One region of the Pseudoalteromonas sp. P1-7a genome, then DNA from elsewhere that is predicted to be linked to it. Evidence: predicted binding sites of a transcription regulator. Region 1 holds the regulator's gene; each other region holds the start of a gene.
What was found. The regulator sigma-54, encoded in region 1, starts transcription at its own class of promoters, with help from an activator protein. The targets are predictions, from matches to a motif close to GTTGGCACGNNNNTNGNNT.
Positions count from the first base shown of each region.

Region 1 (6,642 bases):
TTTTGCCGTCGCAGTAAACGATGCGCACCCGCTAATTAAACGCTTATCGCATTACACTACACAAATGCCTGGTGGCTTTGGTGCAGTGAGAGAGCTCACAGATTTACTCATGCTCGAAAACGGTATAGCACTTACTACACAAGGTACCAGTTCATGAATGCAGCACGCGTTATACTCAGTGTGTTATTCATCGGCTGTATGGTTTGGCTTTGGTACCCTTATTTTACGCAAAGCAATGTAGCACCAGAGCAAGAACCAGAAGTCATTGCAAAGCCTGATTACACCGCTATAGAGCTTAAGCAAACAACCTATGACGAGCAAGGTAAAATAAGCCATAAAGTTACCGCGGCTAAAATGGAGCTGTACCAACAACTTGGTTTTACATTTTTTGAAAAGCCTATTTTTACTTTATATAACGAAACACAAACATGGCGAATAAACGCTGACGAAGCAACGCTTTACGAAGATAAACAACTTATTTTAGAAGGCAACGTGGTTGCCAAAAATTTAGTTGATAACGCCATGATAGATAACATCAATGCCGACAACATCGAAGTCGACATTAAAGCGCTAACAATGCGCTCTGAGCAGCCAGTGGTTGTCACTGGGCCAAATTTAAAGATTGTCGGTAAAGGCCTTGAAGCCGATTTAAAAACCGAAGTAATAAAACTAATTAACCATACGCGAACAATATATTATGACCAATAAACTCACTAAAATACTTATTATCCCATCGCTGATGCTGGCATTTAGCGCTTCTGCTGCTGAGCCTGCTGCTCAACCGCCAGCAAACCAAATTTCTATTAGTGCAGACCGTCAAGAAGGTCAACTTAAAGAAAACGTAGGTATTTTTGAAAAAAACGTCGAAATTGTGCATGGGAACCGCAAAATTACAGCCGACCGACTCGAAGTACATAAACGTGAAGACCTAGGGGATAACAAACAACTGCTTATTGCCACTGGCAGCCCTGCCTACTTCGAAGAAAAACAAGACGATGGTACCGTAATGAGTGCCAGTGCAAACGAAGTACGTTACGACGTAGCAAAGCGCTTTTTAACACTTGTTGGGGATGCCGAAGTCGCGCAAGCCGGTCAAAAAATTAATGCTAAAAGTATTACCTACGATATGCAGCAGCAGCTTATTAGCGCAGAAAAAGACGAAAACTCAACGGATCGTGTCCACACAATTTTAGTGCCTGTTGAAGCAAATATTAAAGAAAAAACAGGTAACGAAGGTCAACCATGAGCACCTTAAAAGCAGAACTATTAGCAAAAAGCTATAAAGGCCGCCAAGTTGTAAAAAATGTAGGCCTTGAGGTAGAAGCCGGCAGCATAGTGGGCTTATTAGGCCCTAATGGCGCAGGTAAAACCACCACCTTTTACATGATTGTAGGGTTAGTACCTAGCGACAAAGGTAAAATATCTATTGATGATAACGACATCACGTTATTACCTATGCACAGTCGTGCTCGCTTAGGCATTGGCTATTTGCCGCAAGAGTCATCTATATTTAGAAAGCTAACAGTTTATCAAAATTTAATGGCTATTTTAGAAACGCGCAAAGAGCTAAATAAAGCCGCGCGAGAAGAAACGCTTAACAACTTACTTGATGAATTTAGCATTCAACATATACGTGATAGCCAAGGTATGGCGCTTTCTGGTGGTGAACGCCGCCGTGTAGAGATAGCCAGAGCACTCGCAGCGAACCCTAAATTTATTTTGTTGGATGAGCCTTTTGCTGGTGTTGATCCGATTTCAGTGTTAGATATAAAGAAAATAATAGAACATCTTAAAAATCGTGGCATTGGCGTATTAATTACCGATCACAATGTAAGAGAAACCCTTGATGTTTGTGAAAAAGCCTACATTGTTTCTCATGGGGAGCTAATTGCATCTGGCACCCCAGAACACGTATTAAATGACAAAACTGTACGCGATGTTTATTTAGGCGAGCAATTTAGGCTGTAACATTTAAGCCACACCTACAAGCATCTGCTAATATTAATTATAACAACATAAAAGGATTGTTAGAGATACATGAGGCAATCATTACAGCTGCGCATGGGCCAGCAACTTACAATGACTCCACAATTGCAACAAGCGATTCGCTTGCTGCAGCTCAGTACATTGGATCTCCAGCAAGAAATACAAGAAGCACTGGATAGCAACCCGCTATTAGAAGTAGAAGAGCAAGATTACACGGAAGAGTCGGCTGGAAAAAATGAACAAAAAGCAGATACGGATGATGTAACCGTAAGCGCATCGGCTGATGATACAACCAGTGAATACGAGCAAGACAGTGGTGAAGCTTTAAATAAAGACACCGTTAGCGATGATATGGCGATGGATGTAACTTGGGATGAGTACATGAGTGCAGCCCCTGCGGCATCTTCAGGCCCAATGCCAGAAGATGAGTCTATTTATCAGGGCGCCTCTACTGAAACGCTACATGAGTACTTAATGTGGCAACTTCAGCTTACTCCTTTTAGCCCCACTGATGAAGCTATTGCTATAGCCATTGTAGAAGCTGTAGATGACTCGGGTATTTTAACGCTAAGTTGTGAAGAAATTTTAGAAAGCTTTAACCAAGAAAACGATGACGACGTTGAGGTTGAACTGGATGAAATAGAAGCCGTTTTAAAACGTATTCAATTATTCGACCCTGTAGGTATAGCCGCGCGAAGCTTACAGGAGTGCTTGTGTATTCAGCTTAATCAGTTTGATAAAGACACCCCTTTTATAGAACAAACTAAAATGATCTTAACCGATCACATTGATCTATTAGCGGCACGCGACTATCGTACATTAATGAAAAAGACTAAGCTTAAAGAAGACGAGCTTAAAGAGGTCATGACTCTTATACATACCCTCAACCCAAAACCTGCAGATACAATAGTAAGGGAAGAGTCTGAGTATGTCATACCGGATGTATCAGTTAAAAAAATTAAGGGCCGTTGGGTGGTAGAGCTAAACCCAGATAGCATGCCAAAAATACGCGTAAATAGTCAGTATGCGGCCATGTCACGTACCGTAAAATCTAGTGGAGATAGCCAGTTTATTCGCTCTCATCTGCAAGAAGCTAAATGGTTTATAAAAAGTCTTGAAAGCAGAAACGACACGCTGCTAAAAGTAACAAACTGTATTGTAAAACAGCAACAAGCGTTTTTTGAACATGGCCCCGAAGCCATGAAACCAATGGTTTTAAACGATGTTGCTGAAATGGTAGAAATGCACGAATCAACAATTTCGCGTGTTACTACGCAAAAATATATGCATACGCCACGTGGTATTTTTGAGCTTAAATATTTTTTCTCAAGCCACGTAAGCACTGAAAACGGCGGCGAATGTTCGTCAACCGCAATACGTGCCTTAATTAAAAAGCTAATTGCCGCGGAAAACTCAGCCAAACCATTGAGTGATAGTAAAATTGCGGATATATTGGCAGAGCAAGGAATTAAAGTAGCTAGACGCACAATAGCAAAATACCGTGAATCGCTAGCTATTCCACCGTCAAATCAGAGAAAGAGTTTGATATAAGACGTAAAAAACAAAGAGGAAATGCTTATGCAACTAAACCTAACTGGTCGTCACGTAGAAGTAACTGATTCACTTAGAGACTATGTAAATAATAAATTTGCAAAGCTAGAAAGGCACTCAGATCATATTAGCAATGTGCATGTCATTCTCGATGTAGAAAAACTCAACCAAAAAGCAGAAGCGACTATTCATGTAAGCGGCGCAGATTTATTTGCCTCAACAGAGCACCAAGATATGTATGCTGCTATAGACTCGTTGATTGACAAGCTCGATCGTCAAGTCATAAAACATAAAGAGAAGCTTGCTAGACACTAATATTATGAAATTAAGTACATTAGTATGCCAGGACTGCAGCAAAGCTGCGGTCCTTTTTAGTAGTAAAAAAAGAATTTTAGAATTTATCAGTGAGCTGGCTCATGAAAAGCTCCCTTACTTACCGCAACAGGATATTCTTAATGCGCTAGCTAGCAGAGAAAAACTAGGTAGTACGGGTATTGGCCGCGGTATCGCAATTCCGCATGGCAGAATGGGTGGCGTAGAAGAACCGCTTGCGTTAGTACTCGTTAGTGACAAGCCTGTAAACTTTGATGCTATTGATAACTGTCCTGTTGATATTTTTGTTGCACTCATCGTACCAGATGGCGATAACCAGCAGCACCTAAAGACTCTAGCAACCATAGCTGATAAACTGAGCAATAAAGAATTTTGCAAACAGCTGCGAAACGCTAAAACCGATGCAGAACTGTATCAAGTAATTGTTGATCAATCGTAGTAAATACTAAGGGCTATAAATGGAGTTAATAATCATAAGCGGCCGTTCCGGTTCAGGTAAATCGGTTGCTTTACGTGTGGTTGAAGATTTAGGCTATTATTGCGTAGATAATATCCCGGTCAACCTGCTGCCCTCTTTAGTACGTAGTGTTTCAGATAACTATGACAAAATAGCTGTTAGTATCGATGTTCGTAATATCCCCAAAGAACAAGACGAGTTTAACGATATTCTCGAGTACCTACCTGACTTTGCTAAACCCACTCTGTTTTATTTAGACAGTGATGATCAAACACTCATAAAACGTTTTTCAGAAACACGCAGATTACACCCTTTATCCATCGATTCATTGCCGCTCGACTTAGCAATAAAAAAAGAAAAAGAGCTGCTTGATGTACTTGTAACCCGCGCAGACTTTATGCTTGATACGACTGATTTAAGTGTTCACCAATTGGCTGAGTCAATTCGCGAAAAAATACTCGGAAAAAAAGATAAACAACTAATTGTAACGTTTGAATCGTTTGGTTTTAAACACGGCATACCTAAAGAAGCTGATTATGTATTTGATGCTCGCTTTTTGCCAAATCCGCATTGGGAGCCTGAACTTAAACCGCTTACAGGTCTTGATCAACCTGTAAAAGACTTTTTGGCAAACCACAGCATAGTGCAAAAATTTACTTGGCAAATTCAAACATTTGTACAAACTTGGTTACCACACTTAGAGCGCAATAACCGCAGCTACCTGACTATTGCAATAGGTTGTACGGGTGGACAACACCGCTCGGTTTATTTAGCCCAAACTATAGGTGAGAGCTTTGCAATGACACATCCAAATGTAAAAATTAGGCACCGTGAGCAAGAAAAGTAACCTTAAAATAATAACCTGTTCAGTTTAGGTATAGTAATTTATGCGTTGTGAAGACACGTTTTTAATAAAAAATAAATTAGGCTTACACGCCAGAGCGGCAACGGTCCTTGCGCAATTAGCTGTGCAATTTGATGCTAAAATTACCTTACATCAAGATGATAAAGAAGCCGCTGGTGATAGCGTATTAGCCTTAATGCTACTCGAAAGTAGTAAAGGCAAAGAAGTTAAAGTTGTATGTGAAGGCCCAGACTCAGAAAAGGCTTTGCATGCGGTCGGACAATTAATCGCACAGCGATTTAACGAACAAGAATAAACGTTTAATTACCAAGCTTACTCATACATTTTTGCTTTATACCCTGATTTGTGTAGCTTGGTAAATGAATAGTGTTTAATTAGATTAATCACAATGCGGTTAATCGCCTCCCCTCGTATATAAAAAATTAGGATGCCAATGCCAGAAGCGTTTGAACAAGACTACCCACTGCAACAACTAAAACAGGTGACTAAATCACTTAATAGTGGGCAATTTGTTCAAGTAAGACGCATGCTAGCAAAAACGGCCCCGTGTGATACTGCCCTTTTACTTGAATCCTCTCCGCATAAAATTAGACGCATGCTTTGGCAGCTGGTTGACCCAGATGTACAAGGGGACGTGCTAGAAGAGCTCTCTGAAGATGTACGTTTAGGCATCATTGCCCAAATGGAACCTGAGCATATTGCCGCCGCCACTGAGGATATGGGCCACGATGATTTAGGTGAAGTACTACGTAGCCTACCTGACACCGTGTATAAAGATGTAGTTAGCGCGATGGACACGCAAGACCGTGAACGTGCGACACAGGCTTTATCATACCAAGAACGCTCTGCAGGCGCGCTAATGAACACCGATACGGTGACCATTCGCCCAGATGTTACACTTGATGTTGTACTGCGCTATATCAGGCTGCGAGGCGAGCTACCAGAAGGCACCGATGATTTATACGTTGTTGATAAGCACAACTGCTTTTTAGGTGCATTGTCTCTTAGTACGCTTTTAACTAATCCGCCTGAAAAAATTGTTCAAGATTTAATGGATGAAGACTGTGAGTCTATCCCTATCTCGATGGATGAAAGTGAGGTCGCTCAATTATTTGAACGCCACAACTGGATATCTGCACCGGTAGTCGATGATAACGCACACTTGCTTGGACGTGTCACTATTGATGATATTGTTGATGTTATTCGTGAAGATGCTGAGCATAGCTTATTAAGCTTAGCGGGTCTTGATGATGAAGAAGATACCTTTGCACCTGTTTTAAAAAGTTCAAAAAAACGCTCAGTATGGCTTGGCGTTAACTTACTTACCGCCCTGGCTGCTGCCTTTGTGGCCAGCTTTTTTGAAAGTACCTTAGACATTCTCCCTATTTTAGCTGTACTCAATGGCATAGTGCCCTCAATGGGTGGTGTAGCAGGTAGTCAGTCTTTAACA
Region 1 covers NZ_LKDU01000005.1:86,035-92,676, forward strand. Annotated here, with positions in the region: gene kdsC (3-deoxy-manno-octulosonate-8-phosphatase KdsC) at 1-157, shown strand, start outside; gene lptC (LPS export ABC transporter periplasmic protein LptC) at 154-708, shown strand; gene lptA (lipopolysaccharide transport periplasmic protein LptA) at 698-1,246, shown strand; gene lptB (LPS export ABC transporter ATP-binding protein) at 1,243-1,968, shown strand; gene AN389_RS05705 (RNA polymerase factor sigma-54) at 2,038-3,537, shown strand; gene hpf (ribosome hibernation promoting factor) at 3,565-3,852, shown strand; gene AN389_RS05715 (PTS sugar transporter subunit IIA) at 3,857-4,309, shown strand; gene rapZ (RNase adapter RapZ) at 4,329-5,174, shown strand; gene AN389_RS05725 (HPr family phosphocarrier protein) at 5,215-5,487, shown strand; gene mgtE (magnesium transporter) at 5,626-6,642, shown strand, end outside.

Region 2 (6,642 bases), on a different contig from region 1:
AACTACCCAGAACTCCCCGTATTAATGATGACAGCTTACGCAACGATTGATGATGCCGTAGAGGCAATGCGCTTAGGTGCAATTGATTATATGGCTAAACCATTTGCCCCTGAGGTGCTTTTAAATATGGTTAGCCGCTATTTACCCGAAAAACCAAAAGACACTGATGGCCCAATTGTAGCCGACCCCAGCAGTATTCAACTATTAGAGCTTGCAAGTAAAGTGGCTCGCTCAGATGCAAGTGTAATGGTGCTTGGCCCTAGTGGCTCAGGTAAAGAGGTATTAGCGCGATATATTCACGATAAATCAAACCGATGCGATGCGCCTTTTGTGGCAATTAATTGCGCGGCTATTCCCGAAAATATGCTTGAGGCCACCTTGTTTGGCTATGAAAAAGGCGCCTTTACTGGTGCAATACAAGCGTGCCCAGGTAAATTTGAGCAAGCCCAAGGTGGTACTATATTGCTTGATGAAATAACAGAAATGGACTTAGGGCTGCAAGCTAAACTATTAAGAGTATTACAAGAGCGTGAAGTTGAGCGTTTAGGTGCGCGCAAAACAATTTCACTCGATGTGAGAGTGCTCGCAACCAGTAACCGCGATCTTAAAGAAGCTGTTGCAGATAATAAGTTTAGAGAAGACTTATATTATCGCTTAAATGTATTCCCATTAATGTGGCGACCACTTAGTGAGCGCCCAGGCGATATAATTGTATTGGCTAAGCATTTAATAGAGCGCCATTTAGTTAAAAATAAAGAGCCGTTAGCAACGCTTGATAGCGATGCCGAGCAAAAACTATTGAGCCATACCTGGCCAGGTAATGTGCGCGAACTTGATAATGTAATTCAACGTGCGCTTATTTTGCGAACGGGCAGTGTAATTGGCGAGCAGGCTATTTTTATTGAAAATTTAATGCAAGCGTCAAGCACCACTGCGCCTACTCAGGTTATAGCGCCTGAGCAAGAGAGTACTCCCAGTGACGCATATTATGATGACAAAATAACGCCTGTAGAGGCGAGTAGCTCACTGCCGAGCGTAGATACTGGCAGCTATAAAGATGAGCTAAAAGATAAAGAGCATAAAATAATTTTAGAAACCCTCGCCCGTTGCCAAGGCAAACGTAAAGATGTTGCACAAACACTTGGCATCAGCCCGCGTACTTTACGTTATAAACTCGCACAAATGCGCGATTTAGGTATTTCACTACCCGCATAAACTAACTCTCCCTTCTGTACATAACCCTAAACTAACCACGCTTAGTTTAGGGTTGTCAAATCTCTGACTCTTAAAAATAATAGTTAACTGTATGTTATTAAAGGTTTATTTTTATGGCACGATTTGTGCTTTAATCCCTTTATGAACGTTAACTGCATTTGCCAGAGAAAATTATGAAAATTCAAAACAGCGCGTTATTCCAAGAAATGCAATCAATGGCCTTAGAAGCAGGCCATACAAATCAAATTAATAAGCTACCCACGCAAGCTCAGCCAACGTCATCGGCTCAATTTGGTGACTTACTAAGCGATGCATTAAATACGGTTAATGGCCTACAACAAGATGCGAAACAAAAAGTCGTGGCTGTTGAAATGGGTGACAGAAGTGTATCGCTTGCTGAGGCAATGATTGCTTCGCAAAAATCATCAGTGGCATTTGAGGCTACAGTACAAGTAAGAAATAAACTTGTTGAGTCATACCAAGAAATTATGAACATGCCTGTTTAAGTAGGTAGTGGAGAATTATTGTGGCGCAATCTAATCAATCAACAGATCTTGCTCTTGCTGGCGGCGGTATTGACCAAAGTGAAGACAACGAGCAACAAGAACAAAAGTCGGGCTACTTAAGCGCCTTAAATGGGGTTGATGTGCTTCGCCAAGTCACCCTAATTATTGCGCTGGCTATTTGTTTAGCTATTGCCATATTTGTGATTATTTGGGCGCGCCAACCCGATATGCGTCCGCTTGGCAAAATGCCTACAGAAGAGCTGATCCAAACACTTGATTTTTTAGATGCACAAAAAATTGACTACGAGCTAGACGGCAACGTTATTTCGGTTGATGAAAGCGAGTATCAAAACATTAAATTATTAATGGCGCGTGAAGGCTTAGAGCAAGGTCCTACCTCAGGCACCGATATCATAATGCAAGATATGGGTTTTGGTGTGAGCCAACGGCTCGAGCGTGAGCGCTTAAAACATGGCCGCGAGCAACAACTTGCCCGCACCATAGAAGAATTAAACAACGTTACTCGCGCTAAAGTTTTATTAGCCATCCCAAAAGAAAACGTATTCGCACGCAGAGAGAAAAAGCCATCAGCCACAGTGGTATTGACTCTTAAACGTGGCCGTACGCTTGATGGTGAAGAGATTGATTCAGTCGTTGATATGATTGCCTCTGCAGTACAAGGTCTCGAGCCAGCACGTGTGACAGTAACAGATCAAAACGGCCGTCTACTTAATTCTGGCTCACAAGACTCATTGGCAGCACGCTCTCGTAAAGAGTACGACATTGAAAGAAAGCGTGAGCAAGAGTATTTAGAAAAAATAGACAGTATTCTTATTCCTGTGGTTGGCTTGGGTAACTACACGGCGCAAGTTGATTTAAATATGGACTTTAGCTCAGTAGAGGAAACACAAAAACGCTACAACCCAGATTTACCAGCAGTCAGAAGCGAAACCACATTTGAAGAAAACAACATAGGTGGCTTAGCAGTAGGTATTCCTGGGGCACTGACTAATCAGCCCCCTATGAATTCAACTATTCCAGAAGTGGCAGGCCAAGGTAATGCGGGTACGGCAACCAATCCAAGCCGTGTGCATAAAGAGGCTACGCGTAATTTTGAGCTAGACACCACCATTTCGCATAAGCGTCAACAAACAGGGGTTATTCGCAGAATTAGCGTATCGGTAGCTGTTGATTATGTGCCCAAAGTAGGTGAAAACGGCGAAACAACCATGGCACCGCGCTCAGTAGAAGCTTTGTCAAATATACGTCGCCTATTACAAGGTGGGGTGGGTTTTGATATGCAACGTGGCGATGCATTAGAAGTGGTAACCGTACCATTTGTGCGTGAAGCAGTTGATTTAGACTTAGAAGTACCGCTGTGGGAACAAGATTGGTTTATGAAAATCATCCGCCTTGTGCTTGGCGCCTTAGTTATTATTGTATTAATTATGGCGGTTGTTAAGCCTATGCTTAAGCGCTTGATCTACCCAGATGATACGCTTGAAGAGTACGACGAAGATGCATTAAGCTCAGGGGTTGATATTGGCGATAGCACGCTAGATATGCTAAATAAAGACTTTGATTCTGCTGCTGTTGGTTTCTCAAGTGATGGTACACTGCAGCTGCCAGACTTACATGGCGACGAAGATTTGCTTAAAGCGGTAAGAGCACTTGTAGCGAACGAACCGGAACTCTCATCACAAGTAGTGAAAGCGTGGTTAACAGAAGATGACTGATCAAGAACAAAAACAACTCCCGCCAGCATTTGATGTTGACAAGTTAGATGGCGTAGATAAAGCCGCGATTCTTTTATTGAGCTTATCTGAAGAAGACGCAGCGCAAATCCTAAAGCACTTAGAGCCTAAGCAAGTGCAAAAGGTAGGTATGGCTATGGCTGCGTTAGATGACTTATCGCAATCTAAAATTAGCGCAGTTCATAATTTATTTATAGAGCAAATACAAAGCTTTAGTACTATTGGCTTCCAGTCAGAAGATTTTATTAAAAAGGCGCTTACCGCCGCATTAGGTGAAGATAAAGCAGCTAGTTTAATAGACCAAATTGTAATGGGCTCGGGGGCTAAAGGGTTAGATTCACTTAAATGGATGGACTCAAAGCAAGTTGCTAATATTATTCGTAATGAACACCCGCAAATTCAAACCATTGTTTTATCGTATTTAGAGCCAGAGCAATCGGCAGAAATCCTAGCGCAATTTCCTGAAAAAGTGCGCCTAGATTTAACCATGCGTATTGCAAACCTTGAAGAAGTGCAACCTGCAGCCTTACAAGAACTTAACGAGATTATGGAAAAACAATTTGCCGGCCAAGCAGGTGCACAAGCCGCTAAAATGGGTGGCTTAAAAGCTGCGGCAGATATTATGAACTACCTAGATACAAATGTTGAAGGGCAGTTGATGGACTCTATTCGTGAACACGATGAAGAAATGTCTCAGCAAATTCAAGATCTTATGTTTGTATTCGAAAACCTTATGGATGTGGATGACCGCGGTATTCAAGCCATACTACGTGAAGTACAGCAAGACGTACTCATGAAAGCAATTAAAGGCACTGACGAAGCGCTTAAAGATAAAATTTTGGGTAATATGTCTAAACGTGCTGCCGAAATGCTTGCCGATGACTTAGAAGCCATGGCACCAGTTAGAATAAGTGAAGTAGAAGCGGCCCAAAAAGAAGTGCTTTCAACAGCAAGGCGTTTATCTGACTCGGGTGAGATTCAATTAGGCGGCGGTGGCGGCGAGGAGTTCCTGTAAGCTATGTCTAAATTAAAAGGCCGTCCTTTGCATGCAGATGAAGCTGATGAGCTTTTAAAAAACTGGCCAATACCTGATGTCGCGCCTGATGAACGCAGTTTTGGCAATCGTTCAACGGCTTTTGGTACACCGCTTTCTGATTTGTATAAAAAAGAAGTTGAAGAAGAAGCAGTAGAAGACACTCAGCCGCAGGAGCCTGAGCTGCCTTCGCTAACTATGGCGGAGCTTGAGCGCATTAGGCAAGATGCTTATGAGGAAGGCTTAAAGCAAGGGCACGAACAAGGCTATATAGATGGCTTTGAAAAAGGCGTTGGTGAAGGTAAAGAAGCAGGTTACAAAGAAGGGGTAGAGCTTGGTAAAACACAAGGCCAAGAAGATGTTAAGCCCTTAATAGAAGAGCAGTTAACCAGCTTGCGTAGTATTATCGATAACCTCAGCGCTCCGCTTGATAAAGTGGACGAAGTGGCAGAAAAGCACTTAGTGCAATTAGCGGTTCTGTTGGCTGAAGCTATAACCTATCAAGAAATAAAAACATCGCCCGATGTTATATTACATACACTTAAAAAAAGCATAGATGCACTCAATACTGAACAAGAAAAAGTTCGCGTGCATTTAAATCCGGACGATTTAGAGCTGGTAAAGCAAAGCTACGGTGAACAAACCATAGCAGAGAATAATTGGCAGCTCATTGCAGAGCCAACCCTTGAGCGCGGCGGTTGCGAAGTAAAAACGTCACAATCATCTTTAGATATGACCCTAAAAACCCGCGTCAAAGAAACGTTGGATAGCTTTTTGCATAATAGCGGTATCTAATCTTTTTTGTGGCGTGTTATGGCAGCTCAACGTGCACCTCTAAGCGAACGCTTAAATCAATACCAACAACATATTGCAGCGTTTAAACCTGCTGTAGCGGGTATTTTAACCCGAGTAGTCGGTTTAACCCTTGAAGCGAAAGGGCTACGTGCGCCTGTAGGCAGCCAATGCAAAATAGAAACTATGTCGGGCTTTGTGGATGCCGAGGTGGTAGGCTTTAGTGAGCAAACTCTATATTTAATGCCTAATGACCACATTTCCGGTGTGTTACCTGGTGCACGTGTTATTCCACAAGTAAATGATACAGGTTTACCCGTTGGTATGAGCTTACTGGGCCGTGTAGTGGATGGCTTAGGCCGCCCGCTTGACGGACTGGGAAAAATTAACGCAGAGCACTATTTAAAGTTTGCACAAAACCCTATAAACCCCCTCGCGAGAAGACCAATTAGCCAACCTATGGATGTAGGTGTACGGGCAATAAACTCAGTGATTACTGTAGGGCAAGGCCAGCGTATGGGATTATTTGCAGGCTCTGGTGTAGGTAAGTCAGTACTCTTAGGTATGATGACCCGTGGCAGTGAAGCCGATGTTATTGTGGTTGGCCTAGTGGGAGAGCGTGGCCGTGAGGTAAAAGAGTTTATTGAAGAAATATTAGGTGTAGAAGGGCGCAAACGCTCTGTTGTGGTAGCCGCTCCTGCTGATGCATCGCCTCTTATGCGCTTAAAAGGTTGTGAAAGTGCAGTCACCATTGCTGAGTATTTTCGTGATCAAGGCTTAAATGTATTGTTACTGCTTGATTCTGTAACCCGGTACGCCATGGCGCAACGTGAAATAGCGCTTGCGGTGGGCGAGCCCCCTGCTACAAAAGGCTATCCGCCTTCTGTATTTGCCAAATTACCGGCGCTGGTGGAACGAGCGGGAAATGGCGGCGAAGGGCAAGGGTCTATCACTGCGTTTTTTACTGTGCTCAGTGAAGGCGATGATATGCAAGACCCTATAGCCGATGCAGCACGTGCTATTTTAGATGGGCATATTGTACTTTCGCGTGACTTAGCCGATAGCGGTCACTATCCTGCAATAGACATCGAAAAATCAATTTCTCGTGTTATGCCGCAAGTGGTATCTGAGCCGCACATGCAGCAGGCCCGCGTATTAAAACAAGTGTATTCAATGTATCAGCAAAATAAAGATATGATCACCTTAGGTGCGTATCAAAAAGGGGCTGATCAAATGCTTGACCAAGCTATTAATATGATGCCGCGCGTTAATGCATTTTTACAGCAAGGTATGCGTGATGTAATAAGCTATGACGATGGTTTACACGGCCTAGCTCAATTAC
Region 2 covers NZ_LKDU01000014.1:31,434-38,075, forward strand. Annotated here, with positions in the region: gene AN389_RS10580 (sigma-54 dependent transcriptional regulator) at 1-1,215, shown strand, start outside; gene fliE (flagellar hook-basal body complex protein FliE) at 1,389-1,721, shown strand; gene fliF (flagellar basal-body MS-ring/collar protein FliF) at 1,742-3,457, shown strand; gene fliG (flagellar motor switch protein FliG) at 3,450-4,490, shown strand; gene fliH (flagellar assembly protein FliH) at 4,494-5,303, shown strand; gene fliI (flagellar protein export ATPase FliI) at 5,322-6,642, shown strand, end outside.
Region 2: the regulator sigma-54 is predicted to act here: its motif matches at 1,328-1,346, upstream of fliE (flagellar hook-basal body complex protein FliE).

Region 3 (6,642 bases), on a different contig from region 1:
AAGAGCGTATCGCTGTAATGAGCGATGTCACAAGCTTTGAACGGGTCAACTCGGTTTTTGTTTTATAGTCGTTAATGTCGTATTCGCGAATTACTTTTTCTTCTGGGGTGTTACCCGCTTGGCCTGTACGTAAAATAATTCGTACATGTTGATTATTAAGCTCTTCGCGTACACGCTTAACAACTTGCAAACCCGCATCATCAGATTCCATCACTACATCTAAAAATATGACAGATATTGTATTATTGTTTTTGAGTATTTCGATGGCTTCGCTGCCGGAATATGCATCATGAAAACGTAGCCCTGCTCCCCAAAACTCTACGCCCGACAACGCGAGCTTAGTCACTGAATGTATTTCAGGATCGTCATCAACGATCAAAACATCCCAAAAGTCAGATACCTCTGGGGTTATTTCTTCTTCGCTGTCTGGCGCTAAAAATAAAAAATCGCTTTGTTCTGACGACATTATCTTCCCTTTATCAGTTTTAATGCTTAAATAACCTCATACCTATGTACTAAAAATATATTTTTTGGTTTATAGGCTAATTCATACTATAGTCGATTAATAAAAAGTTGTTATATTTCAAACTAAAAAACTCGTAAAAGGTGTGCATATTAAATTTTTTAAAACCCTAATAAAAACGCTCTCATTGTTAATTTTAGTGGCTATTTTGATTGGTTTAACGCTTCCGCAAAATTACAGCGTCAATAAAAGCATACAAATAAATGCCAAAGTAGAAACTGTTAAATCGCTCGTGTCAGACTTTAGCCTATGGCATACATGGTCACCTTGGGGCAAAGTAGACCCAAGCATTCGTTTTGCGCTCGGCGAGCCCATCAGAGGTATAGGCGCGCATCAATCGTGGCAAAGCGATTGGGGATACGGTGAAATGACCATTACTTCGCTTTCAAAAAATAGAATGACCTTTAATGCGCTTTTAAAAAATGAACATATTATTGAAGGTGAAATTACCTTTAACGACGTAGAAGATAGGGTAAATGTAACTTGTAAAATTAATGGCCAAACAAACGCCTCGCTAATCTCAGGTTATCTATCGATTTTAAGCGAGTACGTATTAAGCAATACGGTGTCGCTTGGCTTAAATAACTTACAAACAGTGGCGCAATTACGCGACCAAAAAACTCAGCTGGATACAAATGACAGTAAAATCAGCCCAAGCGAGAATTAATCTTGCTAATATAATTGAGTCTTTACTTGGCTACCCTGTAAAAAAAATAACCAGCAATACTGGGCAACCAAGTACAAATCAAAGTTACGGTTCGAAAGGCGATCTAAACCCGCTTTATCACATAAATAGTGATAACCCTATTTTAGCGCGCGCCCAAAAGCGCCAAGATTTACTGCTTATAAAACAGCAACAAAACATAGAAACCATTTTAGCTAAAGCCATGGAATTTTGCCCCGACGTGGCAAGTAATAAGCAACCCGATGCCGACTGGATTGAGCGCTTTATTGCCCTATGTGAAGACACCTCTAACGAGTCAATGCAAACATTGTGGGCTAAAATTTTAACTGGTGAGACACTCAACCCAGGTACTTTTTCTATAAAAAGCTTACAAACACTCAAACACATGACCCAACGTGAAGCAGATGCATTACAAAAATGTGTATCGCTGAGCAGCTACAACGCAAAAGATGACAGCCACTTTATTTTATTAGGGTTTTATAAAAAGCCATCGCTTTTTGACTTGTTACGAAAAGGTAATAAGGTGTCGCTTAATTTAGGAAAAACGGGGATCAGCTTTCCTGATATTCTAACGCTTATGGATCTTAATTTACTCTACAGAAAAGAGATAGAATCGGCGGTATTAAAAGCAGGCCAAGAACTCACCCTGTCGTTTTTATCGCAAAAAGTGACATTAAAAGCTAAAAGCAGTGACTTGGTATTAAGCTATTATAAGTTTACGCAAACTGGCGATGAGCTTTCTAAACTCATAAACTACCCTATAAATAAGGTGTATAAGCAATTAATTAATAATGCACTGGAGGGTGAGTTTGATTTAACGTGGCATGCTAATAAATAGCACACCACGTTATAAGCTCACTAATTAAAAGTGAACCTGAATACCCGCAAATGGGCCTGATGCGTCAATATCGGTATTAATATCGTCAACATCATCAAGCTCAAGCGTCATAGAACGGTAACCCGCTTTAACTGCAACATCTACAGCCAGGTTATCAATAAGTTCATACGCTACGCCTACTTGATAGTCTTGTACTTTGCTATCGTCGATAGCTAAAAAGCTGCCTTCAAAAAACACACTTAAACCTGTAAAGGGTAAGCCTGCTTCAGCGCGGCCGTACGCAAGTGGTACAAAACCTGAAAAATCAACAGTTTCAGAGAAGTTAGTACCACCTTGCTGAGTAGTACCAGTGACAACAACGTCACCGTCAAACTGCTTTGCGTTTAAGCCTAAATCAATTGAAATTAAATCGTTATCAAAAATTTCGTAATAAAGAATGTAATCAATATGAGTTAAATCACTTAATGTGTTTGCCGTTGTACCAACCACATAATCTGAGCCATTAAAGCTAAACGTATCAGTAAGGGTTGCAGAACCATTAAGTTCAAGCTCTGTATATTTAAGCTTTAGGTTAGGAACTAATGGCACTGGGTGTTCTAGCGCCGCATAGTAGCTAATAAAAGTTTCGTCTTCAAAATTAAAATCTTGTGGTGCGTTATCTTTGTAAGAAAACTGACCGTCATTATCTGACTGCCAGCCATCAACACCTACATATAAACCTAATAAAGTGTCTGCCTGTGCTGCAGGGGCTAAACATGCCATGGAAAGGGCAGCTGCTAAACAATACTTTTTCATTTTTTATCCTTGAGCTAGTAGTTCGCTAAGTTCGATTAAAGCCGCATTGGCTCTTGAAATATAATTTGCCATTACTAAAGAATGATTTGCTACAAAGCCAAAGCCATTCCCATTTAAAATCATTGGGCTCCACACGGTTTCTTGTGTTGCCTCAAGCTCACGTATAATTTGCTGTAAGCTTACACGGGCGTTTTTCTTTTCAAGTACATCTGCAAAGTCGTATTCAACCGCTTGTAAAAAGTGTAATAACGCCCACGTTGCACCACGCGACTCGTAAAATACATCGTCTATTTCCCACCACGACGTCCTTACTTGTTGCTGAAGTGGTGAATAGGTTGCCTGCGTGTTAGATGAGTTACCTGCTAAATCAGTATTTACCTTGTCTTGGCCAACACTTGCACTTAAACGCTGGCTTAAACTACCTAAACGCTTTTCGGCTTCTTTTAACCAGCTACGTAGGTTATCTGCACGTGAGTAAAATTGACTATCTCGCTCATGCTCGTTAGCAATTTGTGAGCGGTATACTACTAAATAGTCAATTCCCTTTTGGTACTCTCCCTCGGCACTTGGCCAAGCCCATGCCTCAGAGCTAATATTAAACTGCGGCTGCGCTTTTTTAAGCGCTTCATGTTCGGTTGATTGCGACTGCGAACGGCTAAAATCTTTACGCATAGATAGGGCTAAATCACGCACCATTTCAAGCGCGCCATATTCCCATGCAGGCATATCATCCATTATCACACTTGGGGGCATTACATCGTTTGATAAATAGCCACCTTGCTTATCAAGTAAAGTGCTAGCAACAGTAATGAGTGTTGTGGTTGTTGTGTAGCCCGTTACCATTTTTTCACTACGCGCTTGTGCCGTCTCTTTTGCATGAGTAACCACGTTAAAGCGTGCCGGCTCAATACTCCAATAAACAGCAATAGCGTAAAAAATAATAAGCAGCGCAATCAATGCACCAGCTATTTTTCCTTTGTGTTGCGACATTTATCCTCCTAGTGATGAGCGTGTTGTTTTTTAGATGGCTTAGAATTCGCGGCTTGCGCTTCAAGTGAGACCACCTGAGCATTAGTAAACAAGCGATTACCGTCACTAAAATATAGCGTGAGTTTACGTTCTTGCCCTACTTTTAGTGGTTCTTGTGGATCAAATACCATTAAATGGTAACCACCAGGCTGAAAGCTTAAACTTTCATGGCCCTTAATGGTAACAGCGTTAACTTGTTGCATTTTCATCATACCATTGACATGTGTATGCTCATGAATCTCTACTCTGCCTAAACCTTCAATGGTTGCTTTGGTTAATTTAGCAACACCGCCACCGTGGTTAGAAATTGTTAAATAGCCAACACTCGATTTACTGCCAGGCAAAAACGCTCTTACTTGCGCATGGCTTACTTCAAGTTTAGCTTCGTCTGTATCGTGGCTGTGCCCAGCATGTGCAGCAACCGATGACGAAAACACATTAAACATTAACGCCGAGGCCATAAAAAAGCACTGCTTCATCATCGCTTTGTTCCTTGTGAAAGCATAAATTTCACTTTAAATTTAACATAGTTAACTAATAATAGTCAGTTAAATTAAGGCTCAAGAGGTTACTTTTTTGTTATCGAGCACCAACCAACACAGTACAGCTACAAATAATAAAGGCCACGCTATCATTACCGAGCCAAATAACAGCGCCAAAATGGTGCCAACTAATGCAACAACCCCTGCGCCAATTAACCCCATGGTTATTAAAGCCATAACAGCTACTACAGCAATAATGGCAACTAATACGCCGGCCAACTCTAGTCCTACCCAGCTCATATCTGCAATCCACAACGGGAACTGCCATGAATCAAAATGTATTAACGACACCGCATCTGTAAAAAGTAATACATAAACAACAACACATATTGCTAAGGTTTTCATATCCCTCTCCTAATACGCCCGCTCTTCAAGGCAACAATGAGCTATAAAGTAACCAAGCGCCACTGCAAACGGAAAACTTATAAATAATAAAATAGTCACTAAGCGTGTTGACCACACCGGAAAATCAAGGCGACGCGCTAAACCACTACAAACGCCCGATATTTTTTTATTAAGCGAGTCTTTGTACCAACCACGCTGTGTTTTAAAGTTATTCATACTCAACTCCCTAGGCGTTTGGCACTGTTGTATTGATATTATTATGTTTAACACTGGCTTTTAAACGAGCCAGCTCTGCATCTATTTTTTCATTTTTTTCTAAAGACGCTATTTGCTCAGCGGTTGAACGTGCCGTATGTGTAAGTTCATAAGCATCAACTTGTGCCTCTATGCCTTCCACTTTTTGCTCTATCATTTCAAAGCGAGACAAGGCATTGGCAACATTGTCGCTGTGTAATTGCATATTCACTTTTTCACGTGCAACAACAATATCGTGGCGTTTTATTAATTGCGCTTGTTTAGTTTTAGCGTGCGCCATTTTTTGTTGTAAACGTTCACAATCCGCTGTAATTTTCTTTATCGACTCTTTAAGCTCATCTAGCTGCGTGCTTTTTTCAGCAATTTTGTCGTGTACTTGTTGTTTTTCTAACAAGGCAGACTTGGCTAAATCATCACGGTTTTTAGCAACGGCAAGCTCTGCCTTTGTTTGCCATGAGGTTAAATCTTTTTGTTTTTGTGCGATTTGGCGTTTAAGCGTTTTTTCTTCACACAGTAAGGCAGCAGCAGTGCTTCTGCACTCATTTAATGCCTCTTGCATTTCACTTAACATAAGGTTGAGAAGCTTTTCAGGGTCTTCAGCTTTATCTAGCATGGCTGCTATATTTGATTTGATAACGTCATTTACGCGATTAAATACACTCATTGTTTTGTCCCATTGTTTTAATTGATAACAACAAGACGATTCCAAGAGTTATGCCAAACTCTTAAAAAATAAATATTATACTTTCAAAACATACACTTAAAATTTAAAAGGTGTCATTGCAAGTGACCATAAGCTGAACATAGAAAAGTGTAATTAACTAATATTTTGATCTTTTGACTAAATTTTAGGATCAAAAAAGCCACTAAAAAGTGGCTTAATTTAAAATTTATACGGCTTAAGTTTATTCGGGTACAAAACTCAATGCTTTATCCATAACCGACAAATCAGCCTGTTTACCATGGCCATTTTCTGAAAGGTGACGTCTAAATCCGCGCGCCCCAGGCTGCCCCTGAAAAATCCCCAACATATGACGTGCTATATGCCAAAAATTAGCACCTAAACGCATTTCTTCTTCGATGTAATCGTACATAGCACGCACCACATCGTGACGCGTTTGGGTATTAGCCACCTCACCGTAAATTTTTTCATCCACTTCATTAAGCATAAATGGGTTGCTATATGCTTCGCGGCCAATCATAACGCCGTCTATGTGCGCTAAATGCGCAAGGCTTTCTTCAATCGTTTTAACACCGCCGTTAATACTTAAATCGAGCTGTGGGTAGTCTTTTTTTAGCTGATAAACACGTGGGTAATCAAGCGGCGGGACTTCACGGTTTTCTTTAGGACTTAAGCCATTCAACCACGCTTTACGGGCATGAATAATAAAGTCATCACAGCCAACTTTATGGCTAGCTTCAATTAACGCGCATAAAAACTCATACGAGTCTTGTTCATCAATACCAATGCGCGTTTTTACCGTAACCGGAATATCTACTTCGCTTTTCATTGCTGCAACACATTGTGCAACCAGATCAGGCTCAGCCATTAAGCAAGCACCAAAGCGCCCGTTTTGTACCCTATCTGATGGGCAGCCTACATTTAGGTTAATTTCATCGTAGCCACGCT
Region 3 covers NZ_LKDU01000021.1:37,077-43,718, forward strand. Annotated here, with positions in the region: gene AN389_RS13170 (EAL domain-containing protein) at 1-466, opposite strand, end outside; gene AN389_RS13175 (SRPBCC family protein) at 609-1,190, shown strand; gene AN389_RS13180 (TIGR03899 family protein) at 1,159-2,046, shown strand; gene AN389_RS13185 (TIGR04219 family outer membrane beta-barrel protein) at 2,071-2,841, opposite strand; gene AN389_RS13190 (DUF2333 family protein) at 2,845-3,831, opposite strand; gene AN389_RS13195 (copper chaperone PCu(A)C) at 3,840-4,352, opposite strand; gene AN389_RS13200 (hypothetical protein) at 4,431-4,757, opposite strand; gene AN389_RS13205 (PspC domain-containing protein) at 4,767-4,973, opposite strand; gene AN389_RS13210 (PspA/IM30 family protein) at 4,984-5,676, opposite strand; gene dusA (tRNA dihydrouridine(20/20a) synthase DusA) at 5,918-6,642, opposite strand, start outside.
Region 3: the regulator sigma-54 is predicted to act here: its motif matches at 5,716-5,734, upstream of AN389_RS13210 (PspA/IM30 family protein).